DNA from 2 places in the Paraburkholderia sp. BL10I2N1 genome. Region 1 is predicted to be linked to the other one. Evidence: riboswitches for the same ligand, from Rfam matches in the RefSeq annotation. Region 1 holds a riboswitch; the other holds the start of a gene.

What was found. A riboswitch is a leader RNA that binds a small molecule or an ion and turns the genes downstream of it on or off. The one in region 1 is predicted to bind cobalamin.
Region 2: it holds a riboswitch for cobalamin, as region 1 does, so the genes downstream of both, B0G77_RS00925 (TonB-dependent receptor) here and cobW (cobalamin biosynthesis protein CobW) in region 1, are expected to answer to the same signal.

Annotation. Positions count from the first base shown of each region.
Region 1 covers NZ_SNWA01000002.1:168,315-179,509, reverse strand. Annotated here, with positions in the region: gene cobO (cob(I)yrinic acid a,c-diamide adenosyltransferase) at 1-123, opposite strand, end outside; gene B0G77_RS22730 (cobalamin biosynthesis protein) at 120-536, opposite strand; gene cobA (uroporphyrinogen-III C-methyltransferase) at 533-1,267, opposite strand; cobalamin riboswitch at 1,465-1,691, opposite strand; cobalamin riboswitch at 1,805-2,077, shown strand; gene cobW (cobalamin biosynthesis protein CobW) at 2,294-3,367, shown strand; gene cobN (cobaltochelatase subunit CobN) at 3,374-7,174, shown strand; gene B0G77_RS22710 (ATP-binding protein) at 7,171-8,262, shown strand; gene B0G77_RS22705 (VWA domain-containing protein) at 8,343-8,933, shown strand; gene B0G77_RS22700 (flagellar brake protein) at 8,984-9,883, opposite strand; gene cobJ (precorrin-3B C(17)-methyltransferase) at 10,091-11,195, opposite strand, start outside.
Region 2 covers NZ_SNWA01000001.1:199,217-210,411, forward strand. Annotated here, with positions in the region: partial or broken gene B0G77_RS44005 (ABC transporter ATP-binding protein) at 1-645, opposite strand, end outside; gene B0G77_RS00920 (iron ABC transporter permease) at 642-1,688, opposite strand; gene B0G77_RS00925 (TonB-dependent receptor) at 1,733-3,673, opposite strand; cobalamin riboswitch at 3,761-4,012, opposite strand; gene B0G77_RS00930 (ATPase) at 4,232-4,594, shown strand; gene B0G77_RS00935 (cell division protein ZapA) at 4,591-4,905, shown strand; RNA gene ssrS (6S RNA) at 5,006-5,187, shown strand; gene B0G77_RS00945 (EVE domain-containing protein) at 5,315-5,773, shown strand; gene B0G77_RS00950 (SIMPL domain-containing protein) at 5,991-6,722, shown strand; gene lgt (prolipoprotein diacylglyceryl transferase) at 6,821-7,726, opposite strand; gene B0G77_RS00960 (LysR family transcriptional regulator) at 7,849-8,811, opposite strand; gene ilvD (dihydroxy-acid dehydratase) at 8,972-10,645, shown strand; gene B0G77_RS00970 (RNA-guided endonuclease TnpB family protein) at 10,708-11,195, opposite strand, start outside.

The DNA of each region.
Region 1 (11,195 bases):
CTTGCCAGTGCCGGTGTTGACGATCAGCAGGCCTTTCTCGACGGTTGCTGCGGCCTGCTTCTTTTCGTGGCCTTCGCGGCGGCGCTGCGTCATGCGTTGATGCGATTCGAGATCTGTTTTCATGGCGTTTCCTGTTGCCGGGATCCTGTCGTGCTGCGTGACGATGTGATGATGGAGGCGATCGCGACGGTTACGCCGCCGACCACCGTTTTGCCGACGATCAATATCGAGTCGGGAGAAGCGAGAAGCGCGCAGGGCTCACAGACGCCGTCGACGCCTGCGAGCCCGCGAACTGTGTGAGAGGGCGTCGGCACCGCGCCAAACCCGGCGATCTGCTCGCGTGTAAACCTTCGCAACGGGAGGGCATGACGCACACAGAATTCGATCAACCCAGGTTCCTCGGCTTTCGATTCGACCGTCGCAACCTCGCGAACGTTGTCGAACGGTCTGCCCGCGAGCGCTACCGTTACCGCCGCCTCGATCTGTTCCGCCGAAGCCAGCCGTCTGCAACCGATGCCCACGGTGAGCGTCTTCATCGATCGTGGCTCGCCGATGGGATGCCGTGCGCCGACACGCCGCCGATCACGACAATCGCGGGCGAACCGAGTCCGGCGCTGGCCACGTGGTCCGCCAGCGTATCGAGTTGGGCGAGCACATGGCGCTGCTCGGGGCGCGTCGCCGATTCGATCGCGGCGCAGGGTGTTTGCGGATCCATCCCGGCCTGTAACAGCGCCGTGACGATCTCGTTCAGGCGACGCATGCCCATGTAGATCACGAGGGTCATGCGTGTGGCGGCGAGCGCGTTCCAGTCCGGCTCGCTGCTGCCCGCGCCATGACCTGTGACGAACACGACGCCCTGCGCGTAATCGCGGTGCGTCACAGGAATGCCGATCGCTGCCGGCGCCGCGATGCCCGCCGTGATGCCGTTGATGATTTCGACTCGAATGCCTTCGGCTTGCAGCGCCTGTAGCTCTTCGCCGCCACGGCCGAAGACGAACGGGTCACCGCCTTTCAGCCGTGCGACGCTGCGCCCGGCGCGTAGATGAGCAAGCATCGAGGCGACAATGTCGGCCTGCGAGGCCGACGGCTGGCCGCCGCGCTTGCCCACGTACACGACCTCGGCGTCGGTCCGCGCGAACTGCAGGACATCGGGATTCACGAGATCGTCGACGAGTACGACGTCGGCCTCGCCGAGCGCGCGTGTCGCCTTGAGCGTCATCAGTTCGACGTCGCCGGGGCCGGCGCCGATCAGCCAGGCGCGGCTCATCGCGGGCAGCACGGCGCGGGCCTCGCCATGTTGGCGGGAGACGGAAGCGGAAGGGCCGTCGCGAGGACGGGCCCGGAGAATGAATGGGTCATGCGATGCCACACGTCATGCGCAACGACCGCGCGTCTCGCGCACGCGGCCGGTCGCGCTCAGGCACCAGGTTCCGTCCCCCGCGGATCCGGCGTTCGGCGATCGCGACGGTCGCCCCTTGCGTTGGCCGGTATCCGGGCTGACGACCTCATGTCATTCGCCTTCCCAGCTGCCAGTTGCAGACAGTGGCGTTGAATGACATGCGCGGACCGAAGTCCGCAGGCCGCTTACCGTTGCGGGGACAGCACAGGCCGGGCGCGTTGCCGCGCTTCCTGTTTCCCGTTTAACTGCACATGCGAACGCACGTGCGGGCACCAAACGCGCGCATACGATAGCACGGGTTTGCCCGGCGCAGGCTGCAGGGGGTTTCACTTGCCCGCTGTTGCCCTGAGTTGCCCTGAGTCCCTTCAGGCAGGGCGTTTTCTTGACGCCGGGTTTGACGGAGCCTACACTCCCACGCACTCTGGTGCTCGCGTGCACGCTCTGTGCACGCAGTTAAACGGGAAACAGGGAGCCTGTCCTGCACGGATCGGGCCAACCTGTGCTGCCCCCGCAACGGTAAGCGAAGGCATCGTGAAAGCGATGCAAAGCCGGCTTCAATGCGTGCGCGTCATGACCTGACAGGCAAGCATCTGTCCACTGCGCGTGATGTCGAATGCGCGGGAAGGCGAAGCGGCGTTTTCGCGAGCCCGGATACCGGCCAGAAAATACGGATTGGCGCCGCGGGGATGCGGCGCATGGTCCGCGTAGTCCACGAATTCACTGAGCTTCCGGTTGTTTCCGTAAGGCCGTATTTCGTCCCCGCGTGTTGCCCGACGATCGTCTGACGTTTCGACTGTCGCATCGCGGCGTGAGCATGCCGCAGGGCGTTGCGGGCGGGCATCCGGTGAAGTTCGGGGCTTCATCCTTCAAACAGTCCACCACCCTGGAGTCAGGATGCAGACGCGCAAAATTCCCGTAACGATCGTGACGGGCTTCCTCGGCAGCGGCAAAACCACCTTGCTTCGGCACATTCTTCAACATGCGGGCGGACGCCGGATCGCGGTGATCGTCAACGAATTCGGCGAACTGGGTATCGACGGTGAGATCCTCAAGGGTTGCGGCATCGGTTGCGACGAGGAAGGCCGCGAGGTGGAAGGGCAGTTGTACGAACTGGCGAACGGCTGCCTGTGCTGCACAGTGCAGGAGGAATTCTTCCCGGTCATGGAGCAACTGGTTGAGCGTCGTGACCAGATCGACCACGTGCTGATCGAAACGTCCGGCCTTGCGCTGCCCAAGCCGCTCGTGCAGGCATTCAACTGGCCGCAGATCAAGAACAGCTTCACCGTCGACGCAGTGGTCACGGTAGTCGACGGGCCTGCCGCAGTGAGCGGCCAGTTCGCGGAGAATCCGCAGGCAGTCGACGCGCAGCGCAAGGCCGACCCGAATCTCGACCACGAATCGCCGCTGCACGAACTGTTCGAAGACCAGTTGTCCTCCGCCGATCTGGTGATTCTCAACAAGACCGATCTGCTTGCCGATGCGCAACTGGCTGCCGCGGAGGCACTGATCCGCGACGAAATTCCGCCCCAGGTCAAGGTGGTACGTGCGCATCTGGGGCAGCTCGATCTGCACGCATTGCTCGGGCTTGAGTCGGCATCGGAGGACACGATTCATCTGCGTCACGACCATCACGGGTCCGCAGACGATCCCGATCACCATCACGACGATTTCGATTCCGTTGTCGTTCAGGCGCAGGTGTCGTCGCGTGAAGCGCTTGTCGCAGCATTGCAGGGGCTGGTCGAGAACCACACGATCTACCGTGTGAAGGGTTTTGCGGCCTTGCCCGGCGCGGCGATGCGGCTCGTGATTCAGGGCGTGGGACGTCGTTTCGACAGTTACTTCGATCGTCGCTGGCAGGCAGGTGAGCCGGTAGCGAGCCGCTTTGTGCTGATCGGCGAAGATCTCGATCAGGCGACGCTGCAGCAGGCGCTGACGGTCGCGCTGAGCGCCGAGCCGCAACAGGTGTAACGCGGTATGCATCTGCTGCGCACCACGCCAGGTGGCTTCGTCGACGATACCGCCGGCGTCATACGGATCGACCAGCAGCCGGCGGACATCGTCGTGCTCAGTTCGGCCGATACCACGTTGTCCCTGCTCGCAAGCGTTTTTCCGCGGCTGGGCGCGGATTTTCCGAGCCTGCGGCTCGCGAACGTGACGTTCCTGCGGCAGCCGGCGTCGGTGGATTTCTACGTCGAAGACGTGTTGCAGCATGCGAAGGTCGTGATCGTTGATCATCTGGGCGGCGAGACGTACTGGCCTTATGGCATCGAGCAGGTGGTCGCGCTCGCGGGGCGCAGGCAGCAACTGCTCGCAATGTTCTCCGGCGATCTGCAGGAAGATCCGAATCTGCTCGCGCGCAGCACGGCGGACGCTACGCTATGCCACCAACTGTGGCGCTATCTGCGCGAAGGCGGCGCGCAAAACGCGGAAGCGTTCCTGCGTTTCATCGCTTTCCGCGCGTTCGGCTGGGGGCGTGAGCCCGCACTGCCTCAGCCTTTGCCGGCGGCAGCGCTCTATCATCCTGCACGCGACGTGCCCACGGTGGCAGACTGGCAGGAGCGCTGGCGCCCCGGCGCGCCGGTTGCCGCGATCCTCTTTTACCGCGCGCATTTGCAGGCGGCGAACACAGCTGTGTTCGATGCGCTGATCGATGCGCTCGATGCACGGGGCCTGAATCCACTGCCGCTTGCGATCACGTCTCTGAAAGATGCGGTCAGTCGCGACGTGCTGCAGCAGCTGTGCACACAGCACGACGTGGCGTTAGTGCTGAACACGACGGCGTTCGCCGCGTCGGCGATTGACGATCCCGAGCCGTTGGCGCTCGCCGGCGATGCGCCCGTCATGCAGGTGATCCTGAGCGGCGGCAACCGCGACGACTGGGTCAAGGACAATCAGGGCCTCAATTCCCGCGATATCGCGATGCACATCGCGTTGCCCGAAGTAGACGGCCGCATCATTACACGCGCCATCAGCTTCAAGGGGCTTGCCTATCGTTGTCCGCACACCGAAGTCGACGTCGTGCGCTATCGGCCGGACCTCGAGCGGGTGGCGTTTCTCGCCGAACTGAGCCGGCGCTGGTGCCGCCTGCGGGGCATCACGAACTCGGACAAGAAACTCGCGCTGATCCTCGCGAACTATCCGGTAAGCGAAGGCCGGATCGGTAACGGCGTCGGGCTGGATACGCCAGCGTCAGTGGTCGGCATACTCGCTATGCTGCAAGAGCAGGGCTATCGCGTCGACAATTTGCCTGCCGATGGCGATGCATTGATGTGCACGCTGACCCAGGGCGTGACGAACGATCCCGTCGTGCGTGATCTGCGTCCTGCATTGCAAAGTCTTTCGCTGGATGACTATCTGACGTATTTCCAGCAACTGCCCGCCGAGGCGCGCGACGCGCTCAATGCACGCTGGGGCCCTCCAGAACAGGACTCGACGATCCGGCGTGGGCGCTTCATGATCGCGGGCTGGCGCTGCGGCCATGTGTTCGTCGGCATCCAGCCGGCCCGTTCACGCGACGGCGGCGATTACGCGAGCTATCACGACGCCGATCTCGTGCCGCCGCACGCTTACCTCGCATTCTATTTCTGGTTGCGGCACCGCTTCGATATCGATGCCGTCGTCCATGTCGGCAAGCACGGCAATCTGGAATGGCTGCCGGGCAAGAGCGTCGCGCTCAGCAATACGTGCTGGCCGGATCTGATTCTCGGGCCGATGCCGCATCTTTATCCGTTTATCGTCAACGATCCGGGCGAAGGCAGCCAGGCTAAGCGGCGTGCACAGGCCGTCATCATCGATCACCTGATGCCGCCGCTCACCCGCGCGGAGAACTATGGGCCGCTACAGGATCTCGAACGGCAGGTGGACGAATACTATGAAGCGTTGATGGTCGATCCGCGTCGTTCGAAGCTGCTGCGGCGAACGATTCTGGAAACCATCATCAAGCATCGCCTGCATGAGGAACTGAGTCTGAGTGTGCCGGACGGGCAGGACGCTGAAGACCTGCTGTTGACGCGTGCCGACGCGTACCTCTGCGAGTTGAAGGAAGCGCAGATCCGCGACGGCCTGCATACGTTCGGGCAATCGCCGCAGGGGGTGCAGCGCCGCGATACGTTGCTGGCGCTCGGGCGCTTTCCGGTTGGCGACGGGCAGGGTGCGAAAGCCGGTCTGATCGACGCGTTAGCGCGCGACCTCGCGGTCGATCACGTTTTCGATCCCTTGTCGGCTGACTGGTCTGCAGCGTGGGACGGCCCACGCCCCGAAATCCTGCAGCGTGTCAGTGATGCGCCGTGGCGACATAACGGCGACACGCGCGAACGTCTCGAACTGCTGGCAGCGGAACTGTTGCGGCGCGTGTGCGATGAAGATGCGCCTGATGCTTCACATGAGCCCTGTACGCTGCCCCAGGCGGAATGTGTTCTGGAACGGCTGCGCAACGACATACTGCCGCGCCTCGACGCATGCGGCCCGCAGGAAATGCTCCAACTGAAGCGGGGACTCGAAGGACGTTTCGTGCCAGCAGGGCCGAGCGGATCGCCTTCGCGCGGGCGCCCGGATGTGCTGCCCACCGGCCGCAACTTCTATTCGGTCGACACGCGCGCGGTTCCGACGCAGTCCGCATGGGCGCTCGGTCTCAAGTCCGCGCAGCAGCTTGTCGAGCGGCACGTCCAGGAGCATGGCGACTACCCGCGTGCGATCGGCCTCTCTGTGTGGGGCACGGCGACAATGCGTACCGGCGGCGACGATATCGCTCAGGCGCTCGCGCTGCTCGGTGTGCGACCGAAGTGGGCGCCGGGCAGCCACCGCGTTACCGACTTCGAGATCATGCCGATCGAGATTTTCGATCGCCCGCGCATCGACGTTACGCTAAGGGTGTCGGGCTTCTTCCGCGACGCGTTCGCGAACGTGATGCATCTGTTCGACGCTGCCGTGCAGGCGGTAGCCGAACTCGACGAACCCGAGGACCTGAATCCGATACGCGCGCGTGTCATGCGCGAGCGGGATGAATTGATCGCAGGTGGCATGGACGCAACCGAGGCGCGCAGGCGGGCAGGCTGGCGCGTATTCAGCGCGAAGCCGGGGTCGTATGGCGCGGGCCTGCAGGAAATGATCGACACGCGGCAATGGCAAACGGATAGCGATCTTGCGGGCGCGTATCAAGCCTGGGGCGGCTATGCCTACGCGCAGAAAAGTGCGGGCGAAGAAGCGCGGCAGGCGTTCGGCACGCGCCTCGCATCACTGGACGTCGTGCTGCAGAACCAGGACAACCGCGAACACGACGTGCTCGACTCGAACGACTACTACCAGTTCCAGGGCGGCATGGTCGCAGCGGTGCGACATCTGGCGGGCAACCAGCCGCATGTCTATCACGCCGACCACAGCAATCCGGCCGCGCCCCGTATTCGCACGCTGCATGAGGAGATCGCGCGGGTCATCCGTTCGCGCGTCGTCAATCCAAAATGGCTCGACGGCGTCAAACGGCATGGCTACAAAGGTGCGGCGGAAATCGCCGCAACCGTCGATTATCTCTATGGTTACGATGCGACTGCTCGCGTGGTTTCCGATCATCAATACGCGCTCGTTACGGACGCGTACCTGAATGACGCCGATACGCGTGCGTTCCTCGCCGGGCACAATCCACATGCGCTGCATGGCATCTGCGAACGCCTGCTCGAGGCGATGCAACGCGGCCTGTGGCAGAACCCCGGCGACTATCGCGAGCAGGTCGAAGAACATCTGCTGGCGAGCGAACAGCAACTCGAAGGAACACGACAATGAACGCATCGACGCAGCCCCGCGAAGCCACGGCGCCATCGCGTGCCAGCGCCGCGTTTCCGTTCGCCGCGCTGATCGCTCAGGAGCCGCTGCAGCAGGCGCTGCTGCTGGCGGCAATCGATCCCGGGCTGGGCGGTGTGCTGGTCAGCGGCCCTCGTGGCACGGCGAAATCCACGACCGCGCGCGCGCTCGCCGAACTGCTGCCCGAAGGGCAACTGGTGACCTTGCCGCTCGGCGCGAGTGAAGAGCGTCTGATTGGCACACTGGATCTCGAAACGGTGTTGCGTGACGGGTCGGTGAAGTTTTCACCGGGATTGCTGGCGAAAGCGCATCGTGGTGTGCTGTATGTCGATGAGATCAACCTGCTGCCGGATGCGCTCGTCGATGCGCTGCTCGACGCGGCGGCGAGCGGGGTCAACACCGTCGAACGCGATGGCATCTCGCACAGCCATGACGCGAGCTTCGTGCTGGTCGGCACGATGAATCCCGAAGAAGGCGAGTTGAGGCCGCAACTGATCGACCGCTTCGGCTTGATGGTGGAACTGCAAAACTGTTTCGATCCACAGATCCGTCAGCGGATCGTCAAGGCGCGGCTCGCGTTCGATTCCGATCCACTAGCGTTTCGCGCCGCGTATGCCGCGCAGCAGGCCGCGTACGTGCGGCGCATTCACGCGGCACGCGAACGCTTGCCGCGTCTCGTATTCGACGACGCGCTTCATGATCACGTCAGCAAGGTGTGTATCGAGGCCGCCGTGGACGGACTGCGCGCGGACCTGGTGATGCTGCGCGCGGCGCGCGCGCTTGCCGCGCTGGAGGACGACGCGGCAATCAGGACCGGTCATGTCGATCGCGTTGCTGACGCCGTGTTGCTGCATCGCCGCCATCCGCGCGACGCGCATACCGCGCCGCAAACGCCGGAGCGTCAGCGGACTCCGCCTGCGAATCCGGCGGCGTCGCAAGAGGCGCGTGTGCCGTCCGACCCCGAGAAAGGTCAAGGTCAGGGGCAGGGCGATTGGGGCTATCTGGAGCCGGAACCGACAGGAACCACGACGGTAAAAGGCGTCATTCCGCTACCAGCAAAAAAACGCTGAGCCATCGACAAAGCGCCGCCGCTGGGTTCCCCAGCGCTGTTCGATGGCCGCAGGCAGCAGGCGCAGGCAGGCGTGGCGCCATGCAACGCACGCAACGCACACGCATCGACTGGACGGCCACGCTCGCCGCCAAACGGCGCGAGCGGCTCGCGCCGGAACACCTGCGCTTCGTGCATGAAGCAGCCACGGGCAGCGTGCTGCACTGCTTCGTACTCGACTGTTCCGGATCGATGCTGAGCGGTCAGCAACTGGCGCTGGCCAAGGGCTTGCTCGTCGCGATGTTCGATCAGGCCGGCAAGGCTCGCGTGGAGGCGGCGCTCGTGTGTTTCGGCGGCGTTCGTGCCGATGTGCGCTTTGGGCCGGCTGTGCCGCGTTGGTGGAATGAGCGCTGGCTGCGTCCGGTGGGCGGCGGGGGCGGCACGCCGCTCGCACTCGGCGTACGCCGTGCGGCGCAGTTGCTCGAACGTGCGGCGCGCAAGAGACCGGCACAGCAGCGCTGGCTGTGGATGCTGACCGATGGGCGCAGCGGCAGCATGCCGGCGCGGCCCGCGATTGCCGATCAGATCGTTGTGGTCGATTTCGAGCGCGGGGCGCTCAGGCTCGGCCGGAGCGAACGGTTGGCGCGGGCGTGGGATGCAGCGTGGTGCACCCCTGAAGATCTGCTCGCGTAGCCGTTCGACTGACCGATTCAGACCATTGAGGGCCAATGAGGACCTCGGGTTCAGCGGGTCATGTTAGTCCAGATGTACGCGTCATCCTGACGATCGAACACGAACGCCTTGAGCGCGGTTTGCTGCACGGGTTCGAGCACATCGAATTCCAGACCGTGCGTCGTCAGCCCCTTTTCCATCTCGTCGGCTTGCAGGTTGCGGATAACCGCACGCGTTTCGATCAACGTTTCGACGTCCCCGGACTTGACCCAGAACGACAGGCGCAGGCGCTCGCCCACACGGCCCAGCGTTTTCGAAGCGGCAAGCGACAGGCCCAGCGCGCTGATGCCGTTGGCAATTCCGAGACCGTCGTAGAGGTCATTCGCTTCGCTGCCGTAGCGGACCGCGAGGTGGGCTCGCACGCGGATCGAGCGACGTTCGCGCAGCCGCCGGATGGCACCGGGCGGCGACAGGACCACGTAGTTGAATGGATAGTTGCACAGGGCCTCGACGGTGCACGTAAAGCGGTACACGGCCTGGCTGGCGATCGCAACGATATCGACGTTTTCGTTCACGGCGAGCGGTACCGGCCGGCCGTCCTGAAGTGGCGGCGTCACGAAGAGCGTCTGATTGGGCGCGAAGCCGATCACGCGGCTCGGATGCATCGGCCGGCCCATGCCGATCTGCGAGCGCATGCCGAGCAGCGCGCCGATGGTGAGATGCATGTCGGCGAGGCAGGTCGGCTGCGGCAACTCGGTTGTGGCAGCCAGCGACGCTCCGCTCCTCGCCGCCTCATCGATATCCCGGCGACGCGGCCTGAAATGCCGGAAGAGGAAATCGCGGTCCCCTTCGCTTGAGACAAGCGCGTCCTTTTCCAGCAGGACGGTGCCGTCATGATCGGTGACAGCCCATGCAAGCGGTGTACCTACGGGCAGATCTTCCCGGGCGAGAGCGGCGCTGGGCGTTGCCACGACAGGCTCTTCTACGATGCTGGAAGACATAGACGGACGACCTCATTTTGGTTCATACCGGTCGTATACGGCTGCCCCGGTATATAACTTTAGTGAGATTTCTAAAAGAACTGCACAAGGTCGATATTTATTCGATTTGGCATAAAATGCGCAACCGTTTGCGTCGACTTTACAAAGCCGATAACAACTTCAGTTAAGTCCTTGTGCTCACTTATACCAGCGCGGCGTATAAGTCCATTCACGATTGCCATTGAGCGAATAAGAACGCGTCAGAGACGAGCCGACAATAACCATGGTCCGCATATCGACGCTCTCCGCCCGCAGTTCGCCGAGCGTCGTGTGAGTGAGGGCCGCGCCAGGCCTGCCGATATCCCTTCCGAGCACGACCCTCGTCGATGGCGAGCGATATTCGCGGACGATATCCAGCGCCTTGTCGAGTTGCCACGGCCGCGCGCGCGAAACCGGGTTATAGAAAGCCATCGCGAGATCGGCTTCGGCGGCGTGTCTCAAGCGCTTCTCGATAATGGTCCACGGTTTGAGATTATCGGAGAGCGAGAGCATGCAAAAATCGTGGCCGAGCGGGGCACCTGCTTGAGCGGCAGTGGCCATGGCCGCAGACACGCCCGGCTGAATATCGAGTTCGACGGCCGCCCATTGGGCGTTATTCGAGGTTTCGAGCGCTTCAAGGACGGCGGCGGCCATCGCAAAGACGCCAGGATCGCCGGACGACACCATCACCACCGATCGTCCACTGCTGGCAAGCTCAAATGCGTGCCTTGCGCGCTGCATCTCCTCGCGGTTGTCCGTGCCGTGCACCTGCTGGTCGGCCCGGAACGGTCCGGCCATCTTCACGTAGGTTTCGTAGCCGAGAATGTCGGTCGCGGCGCTGAGCGCCGAGCGTACCGCCGGTGTCATCAAGCTGGCGTCGCCAGGCCCGAGGCCCACGACGGTCAGACGCCCGCGCGCCTGGCCGATGGCGGCCGGATCGACCGGTGCGAGCGTTATTGCCAGCGCCACGTCTGTTTCGCTGTGCAGCGCTTCGTAGGGCATGCGCATCGCTGTTTCGAGCATTCGCTCAGGTTGCGCATCGCTTGCCGCGACAGAGGCGAAGCGCAGCGGCACACCCAGAATATTGGCGGCTTCGGCCAGCACTGTGTTGCTCATGTGTTCAACCGGTGCGAGCAGCGCGGCAAGCGACAGCGGCGCGAGTCGACGTGCATCGAGCGCCTGCCGAATACGCTCGACGATGCTTCCGTCGACGACACCGGTCGCCGCCACAACGGTTTTCGGATGAATCAAAAGCTCGTCCGTG
Region 2 (11,195 bases), on a different contig from region 1:
CGCAAAACGGCGCGCAAGATTGAGGTCGTGACACGAAAAGATGACGATTCGCGGTGTGTGCTGCACCCACGTCGTCAACGCTTCGAGGCAATCGATCTGGTGATGCAGGTCAAGATGCGACAGCGGTTCATCCAGCAGCAACAACGGTGCATCCTGACACAGCACCGCAGCCAGCGCGACCCGCTGACGCTCGCCGCCCGAAAGCGACAACACATCGCGCGTCGCCAGAGGGGCAAGGCCCAGCGTATCGAGCGCCGTGTGCGCCGCCGCGCGATCTTCGGCGCCTTCCCAGCCCCATCCCGAGAGATGCGGAAAGCGGTTGAGCATCACGATGTCCAGCACGCTCGCGCTGAACGCGTCGTGTTCGCCCTGCGGCATCAGCGCGCGGCGGCGTGCAAGATCGACTGGCGACCAGTCCGCGACGCGAAGGCCGTCGACTTCGACATGGCCTGTCGCGGGCGCAAGCAATCCGGCAAGCGCCGAGATCAGCGTCGTCTTGCCGGCACCGTTCGGTCCGGCGATGCACCAGACTTCACCGGCATAAAACGTGTGCGTGAAATCGTCGAGCAACGTGCGTGCGCCTGCACGCAACGTCACACATTGCGCACTAAGTGCAGGCGCATTGAGGGAAGGACGCGTCATCATCGCCGCCTGCGCAAGAGCATCCACAGGAAGACGGGCACGCCCGTCAACGCCGTAATCACGCCAACCGGCAATTGCGCCGGTGCGATCACGGTGCGCGCAACCAGATCGGCGCCCATCACGGCTACGCCTCCGGCAAGCGCGGCTGCGGGCAGCAGCATACGCTGGTCATTGCCGAAGCAAAGCCGCAGCATGTGCGGCACGACAAGGCCGACGAAGCCGATGGTGCCGCCCGTCGTGACGGCAGCGGCTGCTGCCAGCGAGGCCACGAGGTACACCCGCAAACGCAGCCGCATGACGGTGACGCCGAGCGCGTGCGCGGCCGCATCGCCGCGCAGCAGCACGTTCAGTTGCGGGGTAACAGGCACGATTGCGACGAGCCCGATCAGCACCGCGACAAGCGCGACCCATGGCGTGCCGCCGCCGTTCAGGTCGCCAGTGAGCCAGAACAGCATGCCGCGCAGACGGCTCTCCGGCGCGACGCTCAGCAGCAACGTGATGACCGCGCCCCAGCCCGCTGCAATCACGACGCCTGTCAGCAGCAAACGCGGCGATGTGTCCTGCGGCTCGCCTCGCCACAAGTCGTGACGTGCCAGCCCCAGCACAAGCAGGATCGACAGCAATGCGCCGGCAAATGCGCTGGCGTCGACGATCCACCATGCGCAACCCGCGATCATCGCGACAAGCGCGAAGCTGGCCGCGCCGCCCGACACGCCTAGCACGTACGGTTCGGCGAGCGGATTGCGCAGCAGCACCTGCAACAGGGCACCGGCAACGGCGAGCAATGCGCCGCACGCAAATCCGGCAAGCGCGCGCGGCAGGCGCAAGCTGCGGACGATTTCCCCCGCGAGGTCCGTCGATGCCAACGCGCTGCTGCCATGCCACGGCAGCAGCGCAGCCAGCACGCGCAGCGGAGACACGGGCACGCTGCCAAGCATGAGCGATGCGACAAACACGACGACCGCCAGCACGCCGAGCACGAGCCAGATCGTCGCGGCGCGCTTCGCGGTCATGCCGGCAACGGTACGCAGTGCGAGGCGACTCATGGGCGTGGTTTCAGAAGACACAATGGCTCAGTACACCATGCGCATCACTGCTGCTGCCAGCCGAGCGTGAGCCAGGCGCCGCGTCGTGGCGTGTTGTATGTGTAGGCCAGTTCATAGTCCTTGTCGAAGAGATTCTGGATCTGCGCCGCCACGTACCACGCCTTCGTGATGTTGTAGCGCGCGGACAGGTTCACTACACCATAGCCGCCGAGCGTGTTGCCGGTATCGTCGCGCTCGCCGCTTACGATCCACTCGCCGCCCACGCGCCATCCGGCAACGTCGCGGTTCACCGAGAGCGATGCGAAGCGGCGCGCGCGCCGATTCAGATCGGTGTTCGTGTCTTCGTCGACGGGATTCTGCAACGTCACCGAAGCACGCACGTCAGTCTTGCCCAGATGGCCGCTCCACGATCCTTCGAGCCCCTGCACCTTCGCCCGCCCGACGTTCTGCGCAACATACACGCCCGGCGTGACCTGTTGATACTCGATCAGGTTCGTATAGCGCGTCTGGAACGCGGTCAGTCGCAACACGCCCAGGGCATCCGATGCGTACTGCAACGCCGCTTCAATCGAATGACTGTGTTCAGGCTGGATCGACGGATTGCCGCTCCCCGGAAAGTACAGATCGTTGAAGGTCGGCGCGCGGAACGCATTCGACCAGCTTGCGGTCACCTTCCAGTGCTCGTTCAGATCGTGGCCATAGCCGAGATAGTAACTGTTCGCGCCGCCGAAATCGGAGTACTGGTCGCGCCGCACGTTGGCCTGGAACTGGCTTCGGCCGAAGCGCCCCGTATAGCCGATAAACCCGGAGTCCACGTGACGGGCGGGCGCGCCGTACTCATCCGAATCGAGGCTCTGGTCGAGATGCTCGTAGCCTGCCTTGACCTTCTGCTGCGACGCGAACGTGAAATCGTTCTGCCACGTGTACTGATTATTGTCGGTGTTGAAGTGGTCGGCATAAAGGCCGTTCAACGCCGTCGTGCTGCGATCGTTGCCCGTCGCGACGACGAAGTGCGTCGCCCACCAGTCGGTCACGCGACCGTCCGCGAATGCCGACGCCTGCTGAACCCTGCTGTACAGGTTGTTGAGATCGGTGGGCGCGCCGAATGGATCGTCGAAGCTGTTGTTTCCGTTCGACTGGAAATAGCGGATGCCCGCGTCCCACCTGTCGTTGAATGTGTGGCGCAGCGATGCCGAGATGCTTTCGTTCAGATAGCCATTGGCGTTCGGATTGACCGGCGCGAGCGCGGGATCGATCGACGAAAAGCCATCGTCTTTCGTCCGCGCGAGCGACAGGCTGAAGGTCGTCGCGCCGTCCCTGTCGAGCGCACCGTTCACGCCGGCCTGCTGGCTTTGCGTGTGATAGCTGCCGTAGCCGACGGAGAAATTGAAGCGCGGTGGATGATCGCCGCCGTCCTTCGTGAACACCTGCACCACGCCGCCAATCGCGCCGGAACCATACAGCGCCGACACATTGCCGTTCACCACTTCGACGTGATCGACCTGGTCGAGCGGGATCTGCTCGATCTGTGCGCTACCGAGGCTGACCGAATCGACACGCACACCATCTATCAACACGAGCGACTGCTGTGCCGAAGCGCCCCGCAGGAATAGACTCGAGGACGAACCCGGGCCGCCATTGCGCACGATCTGCGCGCCGGGCGCGAGCTGCAGCAAACCCGGCAGATCGCGCGCCGTGGTGTCGGCGATGTCCTGCTGGTCGAACCGCGTGGTCTGAGGGATCGCGTCGGCGAGCGGCTGCGCGCCGCGCTCCGCAGTCACCACGATCGGCGTGAGCGTGGTGCTGGCGGACTTCGTGGCGGGAGCGGCCGTTGTGCTGGAGGTTGCAATGTTGCCCGGCGCGACCGACGGCGCCGTATCCTGCGCGAGCGCAGGCGCTTCATCCGTGGTTGCGGGCAAGGCTTGCGCGCCGAGCGGCAAGCCGGCCACGGCGAGTAGTGCCGTGCCGGCGATGGGCGTGTACATCCGGTTGTTTCCTGTGGATAGCGTGCCCGGCCTGCTTCCCCGCGAGCCGGTGCGTAACAGGGCGGTCCGCCGGCGTGAAGCCACGCGGACGACGCCCCTCACTCTGGCCGGTATCCGGGCTGGCGACACATCGACCCGCCTTCCCACGCAAGAATTGCGCAGTGGCATTGCGCGCCTCGCCGGAGACGCGCCCAGGTCGACCTGCATGACATCATGCGGTCGCTTACCGTTGCGGGGGCAGCACAGGTTGGCTCGTCCTGGCGGACGCGGCTTCCTGTTTCCCGTTTAACTGCGCACGATGTGAAAACGCGCGCGGGCACCAAAGTGCCGCAAGTGTAGGAGGGGCTTCCTGGGGCGTCAAGAATGGTCGATTCCTGCAATTCGCGTGCGCACGTCGCGTGCAATGTGAGCAAAGTTTCCGCATGTCACAGGCACGAAACTCGCTCGAAACAGGCATAAAGCAGGTATAAAGCAGAGATGTTACGTCTCGAAACGAGACAATTGTCGGAAGCTGTCACATTCCGCGCTAAAATGCCGTGTCTTTAGAGGACGCAGCACATGCTCACCGAACTCGAAACACTCTCACAGAATATTGGCCGGCTGATCGAAATCAGCCAGCGTCATCACGAAGCGCGTCGCGCGCTTGAAAAGCAGCTCGCCGACGCTCGCGCAGAATGCGAGGCCGCGCGTGCCGAACTCGAGCAGATGCGCGAAGAGCGCAACGCGCTGCAAGCGGAGCGCGATTCGCTTTCATCGAAGATCGACGACGCCCAGGTGCGGCTGAACGCCATCCTCGAAAAACTCCCGCGTGCGAAAGCGCACGCCGAGCCGGACAATCAACTTGATCTGCTCGCGTCGTCGCAGCAGGAAGTCGAAACCGAAGCCGGCGGCGACGTCACCCGCCACGGAGAAAATGCATGACCACAAAGCAGATCGAAGTCTCGATCCTGGGCCAGCCCTATCGTCTCGCCTGTTCGTCGGAAACGGAAGCCGCACTGCTCGAAGCCGTTGCTCGCGTCGATGCGGAGATGTCGAAGATCCGTTCGACCAGCAACGTTCGCGGCCAGGATCGCATTGCCGTCATGGCTGCGCTGTCGCTGGCATCGGAACTGCTTAAGTTGCAGGCTAGCGTACGTCACGGAGAATCATTTCCCGCCGAGGAAATCCGGCGTACAATGCACTCAATGAACGAACAGCTGGGCGCGGTAATCCAGCAGTACGGTGTGCAGTAAAAGTTGTTCAGAGGCAGGCCATCTGGAACATTGGGCCCGCTTCGGATTCAGAGCAATTCGCGAGGTAACCTCAAGCGTCTGGATCCAGTCAGTTTTATCAGCTTCCCTGCCTGGTTCGCCAAGGTCATATATTCCTTGAACCAATGCCATGTGCACGGTTGCGGAAATTTGCAGCACGGGTGTGCGCGTCACTCTGTCTGATGTACCCGAAGTGCTGCTAACTGCGACCAATTCTGAACTCCCGGTTCAGGATGCCGGCCTAGCGGCTATGGCGGGGACCTATTCAACGGCATCGGACATTCGTCCGATGCCGTTTCCGTTTGTAGTGTTCCGTTCGTAGTTCCGCATCGCTAGCACCGCGTCACGCATTGCGCTTATCCTGTGTTCTTCTCAACGTTCAAATCGACTCATGCGCTACTGGCTAATGAAGTCCGAACCGGACGAAGCAAGCATCGACCACCTCGCCAAAGCCGCTCGGCACACCCTTCCCTGGACGGGCGTGCGCAACTATCAGGCGCGCAACTTCATGCGCGACATGATGCAGGTGGGCGACGGTGTTCTCTTCTATCATTCGAGTTGTCCAGAGCCAGGCATCGCCGGGATCGCAGAGGTATCGTCGACGGCCTACCCCGACCCCACCCAGTTCGATTCGAAAAGTCCGTACTACGATCCGAAATCGAGCCGCGAGACACCGCGCTGGATACTGGTCGACGTGGCCTTCAAGAAGAAGATCCCGTTGATTCCGCTCGCAAAGCTGCGCGAATATCCTGAACTTGCGGACATGCGTGTGCTTGCCAAAGGCAACCGGCTGTCCATCACGCCGGTCACTGAAACCGAATGGCGCTTCATTACAAAGCAACTCGCCTAGCGGCTGTGCGCGACATCGCGCGGCATCGCCTGGCCGGACCGTCGCGTAGAGGAACCAACCTGATCTTACAGACGCCTAACTGATCTGCAAGCACCGTGCCACTCCGATGCACGGTGCCTGCATCGCGACAGCCTCGGCGGGCGCCCGATTGGACTTCAACTGCCTCCCGCCCGATATGAGGCATCGCTTACAACCTGTTCGAAGAAGGAAGCAAACGATGACCAGAAAACACGCACTCGCCTTCGCTCTCGCTGTCGCGTCCGCGGCACCGCTCGCGTTGTCGCTGGCGCCAGCAACCGCCCGCGCGCAGACTATCGTGCAGAATCAGCCGTCGGGCGTGTTGTCGCTGTCGGCGCAGGCCAGCACGGAAGTGCCGCAGGATGTCGTCAACATCACGCTGTTCTATGAACAGGAATCGAGCGACCCAGACTCACTCACCAGCACGCTCAACGAGCGCGCTGACGCGGCTCTGCAAAAGGCCCGCGGTGTGGCTGGCGTCACCGCGCGCACCGGGGCGTTCTCGATCTTCCCGTCAACCGATCGCGACGGGCGCATCTCCGCGTGGCGTGGCCGCACGGAAGTACAACTCGAGTCGCACGACTTCGCTGCGGCATCGAAGCTCGCCGGACAGATGTCGTCGATCATGCGGGTCGGCAATGTGTTGTTCTCGCTGTCGCCGGAAGCGCAGCGCGCCGCCGAACAGAAGCTCACAGGTCAGGCGATCGCGTCGTTCCGTCAGCAGGCCGCTTCATCGGCACAGGCGTTCGGCTACAACGGCTACACCATTCGCGAAGTCAACGTCGGACATAACAGCTTCATACCGCGTCCGATGATGATGATGAGCGCCCATGCAATGAGCGCCGATGCCAAGACCGCCGCGCCGATGCCCCTCGAAGGCGGCACGTCCACGGTGACGGTGAATGTATCGGGTTCGGTCCAGATGAAGTAATACGGCGCGCTCCATTGGGGCGTTTCGTTCATTGCCCGCAGAAAGGCAAAACGCCACGGCATGCCGTGGCGTTTTGCCTTTCTGCCTGTGAAGACGCATCAGTTCGCGCCGACCGCCTGTGATTGCTGACGCTTGCCGCGCCGATACGACCACACCAGCAGCGCGATGCCCACGAGGACCATCGGCAGCGAAAGCCACTGCCCCATCGAAAGCCCCAGCGCCAGCAGTCCCAGAAAATCGTCCGGCTCGCGTGCGAACTCCACTGTGAAGCGGGCCAGCCCATAACCGATCAGGAACACGGCGGACGCAGCACCCACCGGACGCGGCTTGCGCGTAAAAAACCACAGCACGAGGAACAGCGCGACACCTTCGAGCGCGATCTCATACAGCTGCGACGGATGCCGCGGCAGCATGTGATATTGCGCGAACACATCGGCCAGATGCCAGCGCGTCGTCAGTTCCGGATGCGTGGCGAGCCAGCCGGCGTCCTCATTGGCGGCACCCGGAAACAGCATCGCCCATGGCGCCGACGGATCGGTCACGCGCCCCCACAACTCACCATTGATGAAATTGCCGAGGCGCCCCGCGGCGAGCCCGGTGGGCACCATCGGTGCGACAAAATCGGTGACCTGCAACCACGTGCGCTTGCGCTGCCATGCGAACAGCACCATCGCGAACGTCACGCCGAGAAAGCCGCCATGAAACGACATGCCGCCTTCCCAGACCTTGAAGATATCGAGCGGATGCGCGAAGTACCAGTTCGCCTTATAGAACAGCACATAGCCGAGCCGGCCACCGAGAATCGTGCCGAGCACACCGTAGAACAACATGTCGTCGATGTCTTTCGCGGTCCAGCCTTGTGCGGAGACATGCGGCAGGCGCAAACGCAAGCGGCCGACAACGATCGCCGCGATGAACGCCACCAGGTACATCAGGCCGTACCAGCGCACCGCGAGCGGCCCTAGATGAATGGCGACGGGATCGAAATTGGGGTGAATGAGCATGTGTTTTTTTATGGGTGGTTCAACTACGGATTCGGTTACGGCAACTGCGACGGGCGCGGCAACAAAACATGCATTGGACGGCGCGTCGCCAGATGGGTTCGCGATAGCCTCGAAGCCATCCGTCAGCGCTTGCGCGCACCGTGCGCCGCGACCGTGGCCGCATGCGCGCGCACGATGTCGATGAAGCCCGCCAGCACTGGACTCACCTCACCCGTGCGCCAGACGAGACCCGTCTCGATCGCCGGCACGGATTCGCGCAGCGGCCGGTAGACGACGCCCGTGCGCCGCAGATTACGTAACGATTGCGGCACCAGCGCGACACCCATGCCCGCCGACACGATACTGACAATCGTCTGCATCTGGATCGCCTCCTGGCCGATACGCGGCGTGAGCCCCGCGACGCCGTAACAATCCATAATGATGTCATAAAAGCCTGGCGCGAGACGCCTTGGGAAGATCACGAGCGGCGCATCAGCGACGTCGCGCAAGCTGACCGGCTCGTCGCGCCAGTCCCCGTCAGGGTTGCTGCCGGCGTGCTCAGCCATCTCCGACGACATCGCGATCACCAGCGGCTCGCGGGCGATGGGCAGCCAGGATAGCTGGGCGAGATGCCGCGGCGGCAACGGCGCAATCACGAGGCCGGCGTCGATGCGGCCCGCAACGAGCTCGTCGATCTGCACGTCGCTGGTCGCTTCCGCAAGCTGCAGGCGCACGCGCGGATGGCGCGCGCCGAAGTCGCGCAGCAGAAGCGGCAGCAACCCGTAATCGGCCGTCGAGACGAAGGCGAGCGACAGCACGCCCGCTTCGCCCCGCGCGAGGCTCTGCGCGAGCGGCCTCAAGCCCTCGGCGCTTGTGAGAAGGCGCCGCACTTCGGGCAGCAGGTCGGCGCCGACCGGCGTCAACTCGACGGAGCGTTTGGTGCGCGCAAAGAGCTCGACGCCGAGCGTCTCCTCCAGCGCCCGGATCGCCTGCGACAAAGGCGGCTGCGTCATCGACAGGCGCGCCGCCGCCCGTCCGAAGTGCTTTTCTTCGGCGACGGCGATGAAATAGCGCAACTGGCGCAGATCGGGGGTCACGGGTAGCATCGATTAATATATTTTTCGACCTAATACAGCCTCAATAATATATTGGACACGCGCTGCGAGACACTGCATTCTTGCGCCACGTGCTGAACCATCCGCCCTGCACCTCGCGGGCGAAGGTCCCCCAATACCAGCACCCAGGACAAGTCAAACGGAGCTCCCCATGTCGTACAACCGTCGTTCGAAGAACATCACGCAAGGCGTCGCGCGCGCGCCGAACCGTTCGATGTATTACGCGCTTGGCTATGAAAAGGCCGATTTCGACAAGCCTATGATCGGCATCGCGAACGGCCACTCGACGATCACGCCGTGCAACTCGGGCCTGCAACGCCTCGCCGACGCAGCCGTGGCAGCGGTCAAGGACGCCGACGCCAACCCGCAGATCTTCGGCACACCGACCATTTCGGACGGTATGTCGATGGGCACGGAAGGCATGAAGTACTCGCTCGTGTCGCGCGAAGTGATCGCCGACTGCATCGAAACGTGCGTGCAGGGCCAGTGGATGGATGGCGTCGTTGTGATCGGCGGCTGCGACAAGAACATGCCGGGCGGCATGATCGCGCTCGCACGGCTCAACGTGCCGGGTATTTACGTCTATGGCGGCACGATCCGCCCAGGCAACTGGAAGGGCAAGGACTTGACGATCGTGTCGTCGTTCGAAGCCGTTGGCGAGTTCACCGCCGGACGCATGTCGCAGGAAGATTTCGAGGGCATCGAACAGAACGCGTGCCCGTCGTCGGGTTCGTGCGGCGGCATGTACACCGCGAACACAATGAGCTCGTCGTTCGAAGCGCTCGGCATGTCGCTGCTGTATTCGTCGACGATGGCCAATCCGGACGACGAAAAGGTCGGTTCCGCGGCGGAATCGGCGCGCGTGCTGGTCGAAGCGGTCAAGAAGGATCTGAAGCCGCGCGACATCATTACGAAGAAGTCGATCGAGAACGCCGTAGCGGTGATCATGGCAACCGGCGGCTCGACGAACGCGGTGCTGCACTTCCTCGCGATCGCCCACGCGGCCGAAGTGGAATGGACCATCGACGACTTCGAGCGCATGAGGAAGCGCGTGCCGGTAATCTGCGACCTGAAGCCGTCGGGCCAGTTCGTCGCCACCGACCTGCACAAGGCAGGCGGCATTCCGCAGGTCATGAAGATCCTGCTGGACGCGGGTCTCCTGCACGGCGACTGCATGACGATCACCGGCAAGACCATGGCCGAAGAACTGAACGACGTGCCGTCGACGCCGCGCGCCGACCAGAAGGTGATCTTCCCGATCGACAAGGCGCTGTACAAGGAAGGCCACCTCGCGATCCTGAAGGGCAACCTGGCAACGGACGGCGCGGTCGCGAAGATCACGGGCCTGAAGAACCCGGTGATCACGGGCCCGGCACGCGTATTCGACGACGAGCAAAGCGCCATGGAAGCCATCCTCGCCGACAAGATCAAGGCAGGCGACGTCGTCGTGCTGCGTTATCTCGGCCCGAAGGGCGGCCCCGGCATGCCGGAAATGCTCGCACCGACTTCGGCGATCATCGGCAAGGGTCTGGGCGAATCGGTCGGTCTCATCACCGACGGCCGCTTCTCGGGCGGCACGTGGGGCATGGTGGTGGGTCACGTTGCGCCTGAAGCGTATGCAGGCGGCACGATCGGCCTCGTGCAGGAAGGCGATTCGATCACGATCGACGCGCACAAGCTGCTGCTGGAACTGAACGTCGACGCCGCCGAACTGGAGCGCCGCCGCGCCGCATGGCAACAGCCGAAGCCGCGTTACACGAGCGGCGTGCTGGCGAAATACGCGGCGCTCGCGCTGCCGGCCAACAAGGGCGCTGTGACGGGTTGAGCTTGACTGCTCCCCTTCCTAAAGAAAAGGGGATTCCCACTTCGCGGAGCCCAGCCTATGCCTCAAAGAGACACGGGACTTACAGCCTCTCCATGGGCTGACACCGCCAGTCCGGCGGCCAGAACATTACGCGCAGCGTTGACGTCGCGATCGTGCATCGACCCGCATTCCGGGCATGTCCATGCACGGACCTTCAACGACATTTTGGCGACGGTATGTCCGCAATCACTGCATCGCTTGCTCGACGGGTACCACTTGTCGATGCCGATGAGCGTGCGCCCATACCACTGCGCTTTGTACTCGAGTTGCCGTGTGAACTCGGACCAACTCGCATCGCTGATCGACTTCGCAAGGCAACGGTTCTTCTGCATGTTCCTGACGGACAGGCTTTCGATGGCGATCACCTGGTTTTCGTTTATCAACCGGGTCGAAAGTTTGTGCAGGAAGTCCCTGCGGGCGTCTGCCGTCCTGGCATGCATGCGTGCAACTTTGAGCTTCGCCTTCCTGCGATTGGCCGAGCCCTTTTGCTTCTTAGCAAGGCGCCGCGACA